Regions from separate parts of the Afifella sp. JA880 genome, predicted to be linked through region 1. Evidence: riboswitches for the same ligand, from Rfam matches in the RefSeq annotation. Region 1 holds a riboswitch; each other region holds the start of a gene.
What was found. Region 1 has a riboswitch for cobalamin ahead of NYQ83_RS12970 (DUF4198 domain-containing protein). Riboswitches for the same ligand answer to the same signal wherever they lie in the genome.

Region 1 (4,138 bases):
GCCATGCCCTCATCGTCGTGCCGACGCGCGAGCTTGCCCAGCAGGTCGCCGACAGCGTGCGCAATTATGGGCGCTTCGTGAACATGTCGTCGGCGGTCGTCATCGGCGGCGCCCGGCCCGGGCCGCAGGTGAAGGCGCTGTCGCGCGGTGTCGATTTCATCATCGCGACGCCTGGCCGTCTTCTCGACCATATGCAGACTGGCGCCGTCCGTCTCGACCAGACCAACGTCGTCGTGCTCGACGAGGCCGATCAGATGCTCGACCTCGGCTTCATGCCGGCGATCCGCAAGATCCTGGCGAAGATGCCGCGGGAGCGCCAGACGGTTCTCCTCTCGGCGACGATGCCGCCGGCGATCCGCAAGCTCGCGGGTGATTTTCTCCACCAGCCGGCGGAAATCTCCGTCGCCCCGGTGTCGCGCCCGATCGAGCAGATTGCACAAAGCGTCATCAACGTTGCGAGTGCCGGCAAGCGCGACATGCTCGTCGATCTCCTCGGCGCTGCCGATATGGAGCGGGCGATCGTCTTCACGCGCACCAAGCGCGGTGCCGACAAGGTGAGCCAGCATCTCGACAAGGCTGGGCTGCGCTCAGCGGCGATCCACGGCAATAAGAGCCAGAATCAGCGTGAAAAGGCGCTCGGTGCCTTCCGCAACGGCCGTGTCGCCGTTCTGGTCGCGACCGATATCGCAGCGCGCGGCATCGACATCGACGACGTTTCGCATGTCGTCAATTTCGAGCTGCCGAACGTGCCGGAGGCCTATGTGCACCGCATCGGGCGGACCGCGCGCGCCGGCAAGAGCGGCATCGCGATCTCGCTGTGCGATCATTCCGAGCGGGGTCTTCTGCGCGACATCGAAAAGCTGATCGGCAAGAGGATCGATGCGCATGGGGCCGCACCTCGGCGCGAGGCGTTTGCGGACCAGGGCGGGGCCGAGGTGGTCGATGAAACAGATGAGGCGCCGTCTGCAGACGTGCGCCAGCAGGCGGGCGAGCGGCGCGACGAAAGATCACGCCAGCCTGGCAAGCGCAATTCTCCCTCACGCAACCGCCGGCGTTCGGGCAACAAACCCGCGGCCTTCGAAGCTCGCTCCGAGGGGCGCAACGAAGGGCGGAGCGACGGGCGGAATGAAGGCCGCAACGGCGACGCCCCGAAAGGCGGCCGCAACCGCAGGCCGGAAGGTGCCGAAGGAGGCCGTTCGGCCAAGCGGGCCGAGGGCGGCGCGCCCAAGAGCCGCAAAGGTGGCTCGGATGGCCGGCGTGACGGGGCCCGCCGCGACGGCGGCCGCGGCAACGAGGGCGCCCAGGCCGGTCTGGAACGGATGCTGCGCAAGAGCAGCAAGCCAAAAACCGGGGCGGGCGACAAGCAGGTCGCCGCGCGCTGAAGACAGCGACGCCACGCAAGTTTGAGAGGGCCGGCCGCCATGTGCGGTCGGCCTTTTTTGTGCCCTCGGGCACCCTTCGGCGTGGTCCGTTGCCGGCAAAGGAAAGCCGTGCCGGGCATGGCTGCTCAACGTGCACGGCATTGACAATTATGGCCATTCGCCGGCAGATGGGGGTGTCAACGGTTTCCGGACGCAAAGCGACCGGATTAAAAGGGAACACGGTGAGGCGTACCCAGCAGGGACCAAAACCGTGGCTGCCCCCGCAACTGTGAGCGGCGAGCAGGGCTTCAACATGTCACTGGCGCATTGGCGCTGGGAAGACGAAGCCATGCTGTGACCCGCAAGCCAGGAGACCTGCCGCTGACGCGCGACGCCGGGCGACCGGTGCCGCACCGCAACGGACGCCGGGGTGAGCGTCTGGCGGTGGAACGGCGCCAGGAATCCGATTTGCGCCCAATCCTCGCCAAAACCCCGATCGTCCTTTCCGCATCACTGTCGCGGTTCGTCCGCTGCAGTCATTGGAGAGACGATACGAATGAACCTTCGTAAGTTTGCCTGTGCCGCCCTCACATCGGCGGCGTTTCTTCTTCCCGCCGCAGCCGAAGCGCATTTTCAGCTGATCTATACGCCCGAGGTGAATCTCGCCGAGCCGGGCGACGTGCCGCTGAAGCTCATCTTCTGGCATCCCTTCGAGAACGGCCATGTCATGGATATGGGCGCGCCGGAAGAGTTCTACGCCGTCTTCCGCGGCAAGAAGATCGATCTCAAGGACAGCCTGAAGCCGATCTCCTTCGAGGGGCTGGAAAACAGCGCGCAAGCCTTCGATGCCACGCTGCCGGCGAAGCGCGCCGGCGATTACACGCTCGTCGTCGTGCCTCAGCCCTATTACGAGGAGAGCGAGGACATCTACATCCAGCAGATCGCCAAGGCCTATCTGAACCGGGCGCAATTGCCGACCGATTGGGCCGAGCCCAAAGGGCTTGCGACGGAAATCGTGCCGCTCGATCGCCCGACCAACATTCTGGCCGGCTCCACCTTCACGGGCCGTGTCCTGTCGGAAGGCAAGCCGGTCGCGGGTGCCGAGATCGAAGTCGAATACATGGCGGCCGAGCCCTCCATGGACGAGAACAAGCCCACCGAACCCAAAGCCTCGCCGATGCCGGGCGGTGCCGTCATCGCGATGAGCGACGAGAACGGCTACTTCACCTTCGGCGTCCCCAAGGCCGGGTTCTGGGGCTTTGCCGCGCTCGGTACGGGTCCGAAGACGGAGTTCGAGGGCAAAGAGCTCTCGCAGGACGCCGTCATCTGGGTGCGCGCCTACGACGTCGAATGACGGCAGGAGGGATCGATGCATATTGTCGACGGAGCTCTCGCCAATGACGTCGTCATCGGGGGAGCGGTGTTGGCGGCCGGGGGCATTGCGCTCGGCCTCAAATCGCTGACGGCGGAAAAGATGCCGGCCGCCGGGGTGTTGAGCGCGACGTTCTTCGTCGCCTCGCTCATCCATGTTCCGATCGGTCCCTCCAGCGTGCATCTCATCATGAACGGTCTGGCCGGGCTGGTGCTCGGCTGGGCCGCCTTTCCGGCGCTGTTCGTCGGGCTTCTTCTGCAAGCGGTGTTCTTCGGCTTCGGAGGGCTCACCGTGCTCGGGGTGAATACGCTCAACATCGCGCTGCCGGCAGTGATCGTCTATTATCTGTGCCGACGCGGGATCGCCTCCAATTCGCTGACGGTCGCCGCGATTTCAGGCGCCATCGGCGGGGGGCTCGCGATCGCGCTGACGACGGCGTTCGTCGCGATCGCTCTGGCGCTGTCCGGCGACGAATTCATCCCGGCCGCCAAGCTCGTCTTCTTCGCCCATATCCCGATCATGATCATCGAAGCTCTGGTGACGGGGGCGGCCGTGGTTCTGGCCCGCCGCGTCAAGCCGGAGCTCTTCGCCACTTTCAATCGATCCGCTGCCGAGGAGGTCGCGCTATGAGAAAGCTCTGCGCAGCCCTCGTTTTCCTGGCTCTTCTGCCCGCATCGCAGGCTCTCGCCCACAAGGTCATCGCGTCCGTCTATGCGTCCGGCGACGTCGTGGAAGGCGAGGTCGGCTTTTCCAACGGCGATATGGCGAAAGATGCGACGGTCGAGGTGTTCGACGACAACGGCAACAAGCTCGGCGAGGCGGTAACCGACGAGACCGGCGCCTTCACCTACAAGCCCGAAAAGGCGGTGCCGCTCGTCTTCAAGGCCAATCTCGGCGCGGGCCATGTGGCGCAGGTGCGGATGTCGGCCGAGGAGTTGCCGGAGATCGGCGGTGCGGAGGCCTCATCGCCGGCGCTGGTCGCTGCCGAAGCTGCGGCCGGTGCCGAGCCGGCGTCTTCCGGGACTATGGGGGCGACCGCCCAAAGCTCCGGCGTCGACCTCGCCGCGCTTCTTGAAGCACAGCACGAGATGATCACCGAAGCGGTGCAGAAGCAGGTGATCCCGCTCCGGCGCGATATCGACGCCTATAAGGAGAAGCACGACATGCAGAGCATCCTCGGTGGGATCGGCTATATCTTCGGCATCTTCGGCGTCGCGTTCTATATCGCGGCCCGGCGCAAGATGACGGCGGCCTGACGATGAGCCACGTTCTCTCAGCCGGACGGCGCGCGCTCACCGATACGGGCGAAGCCAAGGGCACGCTGATCGATGGCATCGACGTGCGCACCCGCATCGTCGTTGCTGTCGCCTTCGCCATCGTGATGGTGAGCCTGCAGGATCTCGCC
Region 2 (4,138 bases), on a different contig from region 1:
GCAGGATCTCGTTGGCGACGGCCGGCGCGTCACGATAATCGCCGACGACGAGCACATCGGGCGACAGGGCCACGAGTTTTTCGAGCGGCAACCGGCTGTAGCTTTCAAGTCCTTTTTCGGCGGCGAGATTTTCAAGGCCGGCGAGCGAGATGAGGACGTTGATGATCGAGCCGGCGCCGACCGTATAGCCGTTCGGTTCGTAGACGATCGCCGACGGGCGCTCGGAGGCCGGAACCTCTTCGGTCGCAAGCCGCGCCTCCATCTCCTGCACCAATGCCTCCGCTCGCGCCTCCTGGCCGAGCTCGGCGCCAACGCGGCGGATCTGGGCTTCGATGTCGGGAAGCGAGCGCGGCACGTCGAGTTCCACGACATCGACGCCGATCCGCTTCAACAGATCGACGGTGACGCGTTTCGTATAGCGCCCGGCAAAGACCATGTCGGGTTTGTAGCGCATCACCTCCTCGGCGAGGCCGCGATTGCGCGGAAACGCGCGGGCCTCCTCGGCGAGGTTCGACATGGAGGCGTCGCGCGAGAAATAGCTGAGTGAGGCGATCTGATCGGGATCTGCAAGCCGCATCAGAAGCTGATCGGCACACAGATTGATCGAGACGATGTGCTGCGGCCTCGCCGCCGCCGGAGGAGCATCGGCGACGGCGAGGACCGCAACGGCTGCCAGACAATACGTGAGCCAAGGCCCAGGCATTAGAATGTCAGCCGAACTCCGGCATAGGCGCTGACGCCTTCCCGGTCATAACCCCACTGATCATAGGCCTTTTCGTCGAGGAGGTTCTCCACGCGCCCGTAGATCTGGGTGTTGTCGGTGATGTCGTAGGAGGCGGCGACATCGACGAGCGTGTAGGGGTCGAGGGTGAGCGTCTCGCGGTTCACGTAAAGGGCGTCGGTCCACACCCAGTCCTTCTGCTCGCCGTTGTAATCGACCGACACGTTGACGTTGGCGCGGCCCTGAAGGAAGGCGTAGTTGACGACCAGACTGGCGACGTTCTGCGGCCGGCGGATCAATTCGTCGCCGGTCGGATCCTCGCCGTCCGTATAGGTGTAGGAGCCTGTCACCGTCAGATTGTCGACCGGCTCCACCGTCAGGGCGACTTCCACGCCATCGATCTTGGATTCTCCCGGCTGGTTGATCGAGGACTGGCCCGAGCCGGTGATGAGGTTGGAGATCTCCTGATTGAAATAGGTGACGTCGAGCGAGGCGCGGTTCGCCCAGAAGGCCTGCGTGACGCCGACGTCGAAGCCTTTCGCCTCTTCCGGCTCGAGATCCGGATTGCCGCGATAGGTGTTGGTGTAGCCGTAGAGTTCGAAGAGCGTCGGGTTCTTCACGCCGGTGCCGTAGGAGGCGTGGAGCTTGGTGCCGGTCTGGCGGAAATTGTAGGCGCCGGTCAGCCGGTAGGTGGTGGCATCCTCGAAGACGTCGTTCAGGTCGTGGCGGAGGCCCGCCGTCAGCGACAGGTCCTCAAACAGGCTGAGCTGATACTGGCCGATGAAGCCCGTCGAGGTGATGGAGCGATCGAAGGACGACCAGGCGCTGTCGGAGACGGCGCTGTCTTCACCCCGCTCGACCCCAAACGTGAGCGTATGCCCGGCATTGGCGATGGCGGGCGTATCGAACATGAAGGTCGAGCGGTAATCGAACTGCAGCCGTTCGCCTTCGTAAGTGCTCGTGACCGTGGTCGGGTCGAGATCGCGATAATCGCGGTTCTGATCGGTGTAGGAGATGCCGGCGAGCTGTTCCCAATGACCGTCGAGGAGCGTCACCTTCGCCTGAGCGCGGGTGAAAAGCTGGTCGCCCTTCATGTCCTGATTGGAATCGAGCGGGCCGGTATGGCCGACGGAGGGCAGAAACCCTTCCGAATCGAGATCGGTGCGCAGGCGCGTGTAGCGTGCAACGCCTGAAAGGTTCAGCCAGTCGGTGACGTCGACGCCGCCCTTGGCGAAGAGGGTGCCGTTTTCGTAGCCGTCGTCTTCCGGATTGCCGAGGCGTTCATCGGCGACCGAGATGCCGTCGGTGCGTACGCCGGAGGCGCCGGCGAGAAAATCGTAGTTGGTGCCGGCCGTCCCGATCGTGGCGTTGCCGCTCAGCGTCTTGTGCGAACCGGCTTCGAGGCGGCCCGTCAGATGCGTGCCGGGTTCGGCGCGCCGGGTGATGATGTTGACGACGCCGCCGATCGCGTCGGAGCCGTAGAGCGCGCTCTGCGGCCCGCGCAGCACCTCGATGCGCTCGATGTTGTCGGCAAGAAGATGCGCGAAATCGAATTCCGAACCGCGCGCCGGGTCGTTGACGGGGATGCCGTCGACGAAGATCTTGGTCTGGTTGCCTTCAGAGCCGCGGATCCGAAGCTGCGTGAACTGGCCGCGTGGGCCGGCCGCGTTGACGATCACACCCGGCACCTGACGCAGCGCTTCCGTCGCGTCGTGGATGTTCTGCTGTTTCAGCTCCTCGCCAGTGATGACGGTCACGGCGCTGCCGACCTGCGTGAGCGGCGTCGCCGTCAGGTTCGCCGTGACGGAGAGTTCGGGGAGTTCGATGACGTCATCGTCCTGCGCGGCGGCCGGAGAGATGCCGGCGGCGACGAAAAAGCCGGCACAAACGGCGACGAAGCGTTGCGGCGGAACGCCTTCACGCGGGGGGCGGGAGAAAAACACGGGACGACCTCAAGGGCGGCGCACGGCCGGTTGGCACATCACCGCGATCGAGGACGCTTCATGGGCGCGTGCGCATGAAGTCTACCCCATCGGCACACCCCGACCGACGTGACCGCGCGTGACCACGGTTGACGGCAGGTCTCCTGACTTGCGGGTCATGATCGCGTCGCCGCCTTCCCGGTACCCTCGGGGCCAGTGGCATTGTGACGAGCGATTCACCGCTCACAGTTGCGGGGACAGTCGCGGATTTGAGCATCGCCCGCACCGCGTTCCCTTTTGAGCCTCCAAAGAGGCACCGTCGAAAGGACGGGACCACGATCGCGACCGTCGCGTCAAGATGAATCGCAGGCGCATGGGCTTGATTGGAAGTCGCTTTCGCTTTTGGCGGCGAAGGATGAAGCTTGCCGATGGCGCCCGGCGGCGCGGCCTCCTGCGAGAATGGATGGCTCTGGGAGAGGGGGCAAAAGGCCGCAGAGGCGGGGCGCACACGGGGCCTTTGCCGGGTTTCGTGGGGCTTCCCATAGGTCGGGCGGATAGATTGGGCGTGAGAGGTTGCGCCTGAGCGATCGGCAGAAAGTCCGCCTTGACGGTGTGCGCTGCGGTGCGCTTGACGCGGGAAGGTGCTCAGGCCCTGCGCCCCTTGGGTGAGGTTTGCGCGGCTTCTGCGGCGCCGGCGAGGCAGGGCAGCTTGAGCGCTTGGGATGGGGAGGTCTCGACATGATCATGGCAGCAGAGCATTTGCGTGCTGAAACGGCGGGGAGCGCGCAATGAACGCGCCGGAGAAAAGCTCGGAGAACGGGTTGGGGCGTCCCGCCAACGGCTTTACCCGACTGATCGACTTCGTCTTTCCCGGCGACGCCAATCACCATGGCACGCTCTTCGGCGGCATCGGCCTTGCGCATATGGACAAGGTCGCCTTCCTCGTCGCCTCGCGTTACGCGCATGTCGACTTCGTCACCGCCTCCTGCGAACGCATCGATTTTCACGTCCCGGCGCATGTTGGGGAAATCGTCGAGCTGACGGGAAAGGTGGTGCGTGTCGGCCGCCGTTCGCTTGGCGTCGAGGTCGATCTCTTCGCCGAGGCGCCGTTGTCCGGCGAACGGCGCTTGTCGACGCGGGGCATCTTCAACATGGTGGCCGCCGATACGTTAGAGCGGTATGGCGGCGCGCTGCCACCCCTGTCGGACGAACCCGAGATGCCCGTGTCTGAAAGCGGCTCCTGCGAAATCGTCTTTCCCGATCAGACGAGCCATTACGGCAGCCTCTATGGCGGCCACGTCCTTGCCGCGATGGGCAAATCCGCGTTCGTCGCAGCGACCCGACATTGCCGAAAAATCGTCGTCATGGCCGCCTCGCAACGCGTCGATTTCATGGATCAGGTCGTCGCCGGCGAGATGATCGAGCTCAACCCTTCGATCGTGGCGACCGGGCGCTCCTCGATGACCGTCGAGGTGACGATGATTGCCGAGGCACT
Region 3 (4,138 bases), on a different contig from region 1:
CGGTGTCGACCTTGGTGTCGAGCCCGGAGAATTCGTCGTCTTCGTCGGACCGTCGGGATGCGGGAAGTCGACGCTCCTGCGCTTGATTGCGGGGCTGGAGGAGATCACCTCCGGCGACCTTTTGATCGAGGGGCGTTCGGTGAAGGATTTGTCGCCTGCCAAGCGCGGCATCTCGATGGTGTTCCAGTCCTACGCGCTCTATCCGCATCTGAGCGTGGAAAAGAATATGGGCTTCGGCCTGAAGCAGGCGAAGGTCGAGAAGTCGGAGATCAAGCGGCAGGTCACGGAAGCGGCAGAAATGCTGCGCCTGTCGGAGCTTCTCCAGCGCAAGCCGCGGCAATTGTCCGGCGGCCAACGTCAGCGTGTCGCCATCGGCCGTGCGATTGTGCGCGATCCGAAGGTCTTCCTGTTCGACGAGCCTTTGTCCAACCTCGACGCAGCTCTGCGCGCCCAGATGCGCATCGAGATCGCGCGCCTGCATCGCGACATGGACGCCACGATGATCTACGTCACGCACGACCAGACCGAGGCGATGACGCTCGCCGACCGCATCGTGGTGTTGAACGAGGGGCGCATCGAGCAGGTGGGCACGCCGCTCGAACTCTATGGCAAGCCGAAGACCCGTTTCGTGGCGAGCTTCATCGGCAGCCCGCAGATGAACTTCCTGCCGGTGCGCGTCGCCGGAGCGTCGGAGGGAGGTCCTCGCCTCAAGCTCCCAAACGGGGTCGAAATGGCTTTTCCGGAAGCGCCGGCAGCGGCGATCGATCAGGACGAAATCGCACTTGGCATCCGCCCCCATGAGATCGAGTTCAGCCGCGAGAAAACCGAGGGCATTGCGGCCGAGATCGTGGTTGTCGAGGCTTTCGGCAACCATACGCTTCTCTATGCCAATATCGGCGAGGATGATCTTGTGACCGTCGAGACGGCCGGGATCAGCGATGTGACGACGGGCGAGCGCGTTTGGCTGAGTTTCGATCCCGCCCATTGTCATTTCTTCGACAAGGACGGGCAGGCTTTATAGCTCAGGCGGATGCTTTGACGGTATCGCCCGTCCCTGTGTTCGAAGAGGCGGTGCCGAGGAGGTCGCGAGCAGGTGCGGTGGCAGTCCGCCTCTGTTGCGGAAACCCTGTACTAAAAGGCGCTATCCGTCCCACTGGGCGGTGCATCTGACGCCTCACGGAGAGGTTATCGCGGCCGGCAATATGCGGCGTTATGGCCGGGTGTATGCCCAAGTATCTGTAGATATCGTCATGCATCAAAGTATTGGGCTTAGATGTTGATGTAAATATTACGGATATTGGAGCGCGGCGTGGCCATTCTATGGCAAAAAGCAACCTATGCGCGCTGTTAATAAACCAAAGATAGAATTTTTTCCTGTTACACGTGGGTAACGAAAGCGTTAGCGGCCTTGCCGACTTGACATATGCCTCTCTTGGCGCCAGTAAAAGCCCGTTACCGGTTTCCGAGCGCGAGAGTGCAAGGATGAAAAGGGAATACGGTGAGGCCTGCCAAAAAGGGACCGAAACCGTAGCTGCCCCCGCAACTGTGAGCGGAGAGCAGGGCTGGGAGTGCCACTGGCGCGAAAGTGCTGGGAAGGTAGCCCTTGCTTGGTGCCGCGAGCCAGGAGACCTGCCGGTGATGTGCGTCGGGCTGTGTGGGCTGTCGGCGTACAACGAGGGATGTCGGGGTTTGCATCCAGCGACGAAAATCACGGTGGGCAGCGCTTGCGCTTGCTTGTCATCTTTCGGCGTTGGGCAGGTCGGTCATCCTGATGGAAGAGCATTTCCCAACTCATAAGTGGCGGATCCAGGACTTCGTCGACGTCCCGACGTTGCAGAGGATCCAGGACACTTTTGCCAAGGCCATGGATATGGCGGCGGTGACAGTTGGTCGCGACGGGGTTCCCGTCACCAAAACAAGCAATTTCCAGCCTGTGTGTCGTTTGATGCGCTCCACCCCCGAAGGGTTGCGGCGCTGTCATGCATGCGATGCCTGCGGGGGCCTCGCCGCCTACCGGTCTGGCCGGCCGGCAACCTATGTCTGCCATGCCGGGCTCGTCGACGTCGCCGCGCCGATCATCATCGAGGATGAATATCTCGGCTGCCTCTTGTGCGGCCAGGTGATGCTCGAAAGTGAACGCGAGCGCACGATCCAGAACGTGCTCGACCGAAACGGTTCAATTGGCATTGCTCCGGCTGAACTCGAGGAAGCCGTCTATGCCATGCCGGCGGCCGATCGAGATCGCCTCGATTCCGCTGTCGAGATGCTGATGCTGGCGGCGAGCCACATCATCGAGATTGGCAAGACGAACCTGATCCAGGCGCGCCTCCTCAAAGAGGTGAAAGCCAAAGCCGCGACGGAAAAGGCGCTGCAGGATGCGCAGTTGCGGGCGTTGCAGGCGCGCGTCAATCCGCATTTCCTGTTCAATTCCTTGACGCTCATTGGCTACACGGCTTTCGAGGAGAAGGCGGTGAAGACCGAGGAGGTCGCTTACATGCTGAGCGACATCCTCCGCTACAGCCTGCGCAATCTCGCCACTTCGGTGCCGCTCAGCGAAGAATTCGACATGATCGAACGCTGCTTGCGCCTCCACCAGCTTCGCTTCGGCGACCACCTGAGCATCGAAGTCGATCTCGACGAAAGCCTGCGCAATTGGCCGGTCCCGTGCATGGTTCTGCAGCCGCTTGCCGAGAACGCTATCGTGCATGGGGTGGAAGCGCTCTCGCGGCCGGTGCGTGTGCGCGTTTCGGCCCGGAGGGTAGGCGATCGCGGCTTGATCGAGGTTTATGACAACGGCGCGGGGATGAGCGAGGCTCAGGTCGCCGCGCTCAACAACGATCGTTGTGTCCTGCAGCAGGCGGAGCGCAGCCGCGCGGCTCTCGGACTGCAAAGTGTCATCACCCGGCTCGACAGCGAGTACGGCAACGACTTCGATCTAAAAGTAACAAGCAGATTGAATGAGGGAACCCGAATTGAGCTTTCCTGGCCACTCGGCGACTATGCGCAGCTCGAAAATGCTTGAGCTCGCACGCACTGAGCGTTTTGCGTCCATGTTTCAAGGCGCTTTTCAACAGGAGTCCTCGGTTCGGCCCGGCCTTTTGGTGGCCGACGACACGCCCATCATTCGCTCGACGGTCAGCCGCGTCGTGGCGGCTGAGGCGCTCGACTTCGCCAATGTCTGGGAGGCCAAGAACGGCTCCGAGGCGGTGGAGCTGGCGCGGCGCGAGCGGCCTGAGCTTATTCTGATCGACATCAAGATGCCCGGCGTGGACGGGTTGGAAGCGGCGGCGATCATCAAGGCCGAGCTGCCGCGCACGCGGCTCATCTTCCTCACGGCTTATGATGAATTTGCCTATGTGCAACGCGCTCTCAAGATCGGTGCGCTCGACTATCTTCTGAAGCCGATCCGTCCGGCGAAGCTTGGCGAATTGTTGCGGAAGCTCCACGGTGAGATCTGCACGGAATTGAGTGCGTCCTCGTCCGCCGCCGATGCGGAGATCGCGCGGGACGTGACGTCGGCTGCCACGCCCTGTGCGCCGGAGAGAGATCCGGTCAAGCGTGCGATCGCCTTCATTTCCGAAAACTATGCCGATGAAAACATGTCGCTCTCGGCTGTCGCCAATGTCGCGCATCTCAGCCCGTCGCACCTCGCGCACCGTTTTCGCGAATGTGTCGGCATCAGCTACAAGCAGTTTCTCACCGAGAAGCGCATCGAGGCGGCCAAGGATCTGCTCTTGACGACCGACACGACCAACGAAGCGGTCGCCGAGCAGGTCGGCTATGCCAACGTCACCAATTTCTATCGCCTGTTCCAGCGCGAGACGGGGATGACGCCGGCGCAGTTCCGCCGAAGCGAGAAGGAGCCGGTGCCGGACGCGCAATGATCTTCGCGCCGCCTATTTCTGGGGCGGCGCGCCTGTTTTGTCTTCACGATCATGCATGGCGATGCCAATCGGCGTCACGAACATCGGGTGAGACGGCAGCTTCGTCGGGATTCCGGTCATCTCGGCCACGATGTCGGCCATGCCGGGCATCCCGCTGGTGCCGCCCACCAGATGGATGGTCTTGACGTCGTAAGGGGCGATGTGGCGGGCGACGATGCTACCGACCTTCTGCATCACCGGTCTGACCAGCGGAT

Region 2: linked by a shared signal. The riboswitch ahead of NYQ83_RS07525 (TonB-dependent receptor plug domain-containing protein) and the one ahead of NYQ83_RS12970 (DUF4198 domain-containing protein) in region 1 are both predicted to bind cobalamin.
Region 3: linked by a shared signal. The riboswitch ahead of NYQ83_RS03800 (PocR ligand-binding domain-containing protein) and the one ahead of NYQ83_RS12970 (DUF4198 domain-containing protein) in region 1 are both predicted to bind cobalamin.

The regions. Positions count from the first base shown of each region.
Region 1 is NZ_JAOANH010000002.1:1,005,105-1,009,242, reverse strand. Features, by position in the region: gene NYQ83_RS12975 (DEAD/DEAH box helicase) at 1-1,382, shown strand, start outside; cobalamin riboswitch at 1,546-1,759, shown strand; gene NYQ83_RS12970 (DUF4198 domain-containing protein) at 1,918-2,715, shown strand; gene cbiM (cobalt transporter CbiM) at 2,731-3,363, shown strand; gene NYQ83_RS12960 (cobalt ABC transporter permease) at 3,360-3,989, shown strand; gene cbiQ (cobalt ECF transporter T component CbiQ) at 3,992-4,138, shown strand, end outside.
Region 2 is NZ_JAOANH010000001.1:1,592,545-1,596,682, reverse strand. Features, by position in the region: gene NYQ83_RS07530 (ABC transporter substrate-binding protein) at 1-703, opposite strand, end outside; gene NYQ83_RS07525 (TonB-dependent receptor plug domain-containing protein) at 703-2,664, opposite strand; cobalamin riboswitch at 2,780-2,979, opposite strand; gene NYQ83_RS07520 (acyl-CoA thioesterase) at 3,432-4,138, shown strand, end outside.
Region 3 is NZ_JAOANH010000001.1:814,204-818,341, reverse strand. Features, by position in the region: gene NYQ83_RS03805 (ABC transporter ATP-binding protein) at 1-1,021, shown strand, start outside; cobalamin riboswitch at 1,440-1,652, shown strand; gene NYQ83_RS03800 (PocR ligand-binding domain-containing protein) at 1,772-3,022, shown strand; gene NYQ83_RS03795 (response regulator) at 3,102-3,884, shown strand; gene eutJ (ethanolamine utilization protein EutJ) at 3,897-4,138, opposite strand, start outside.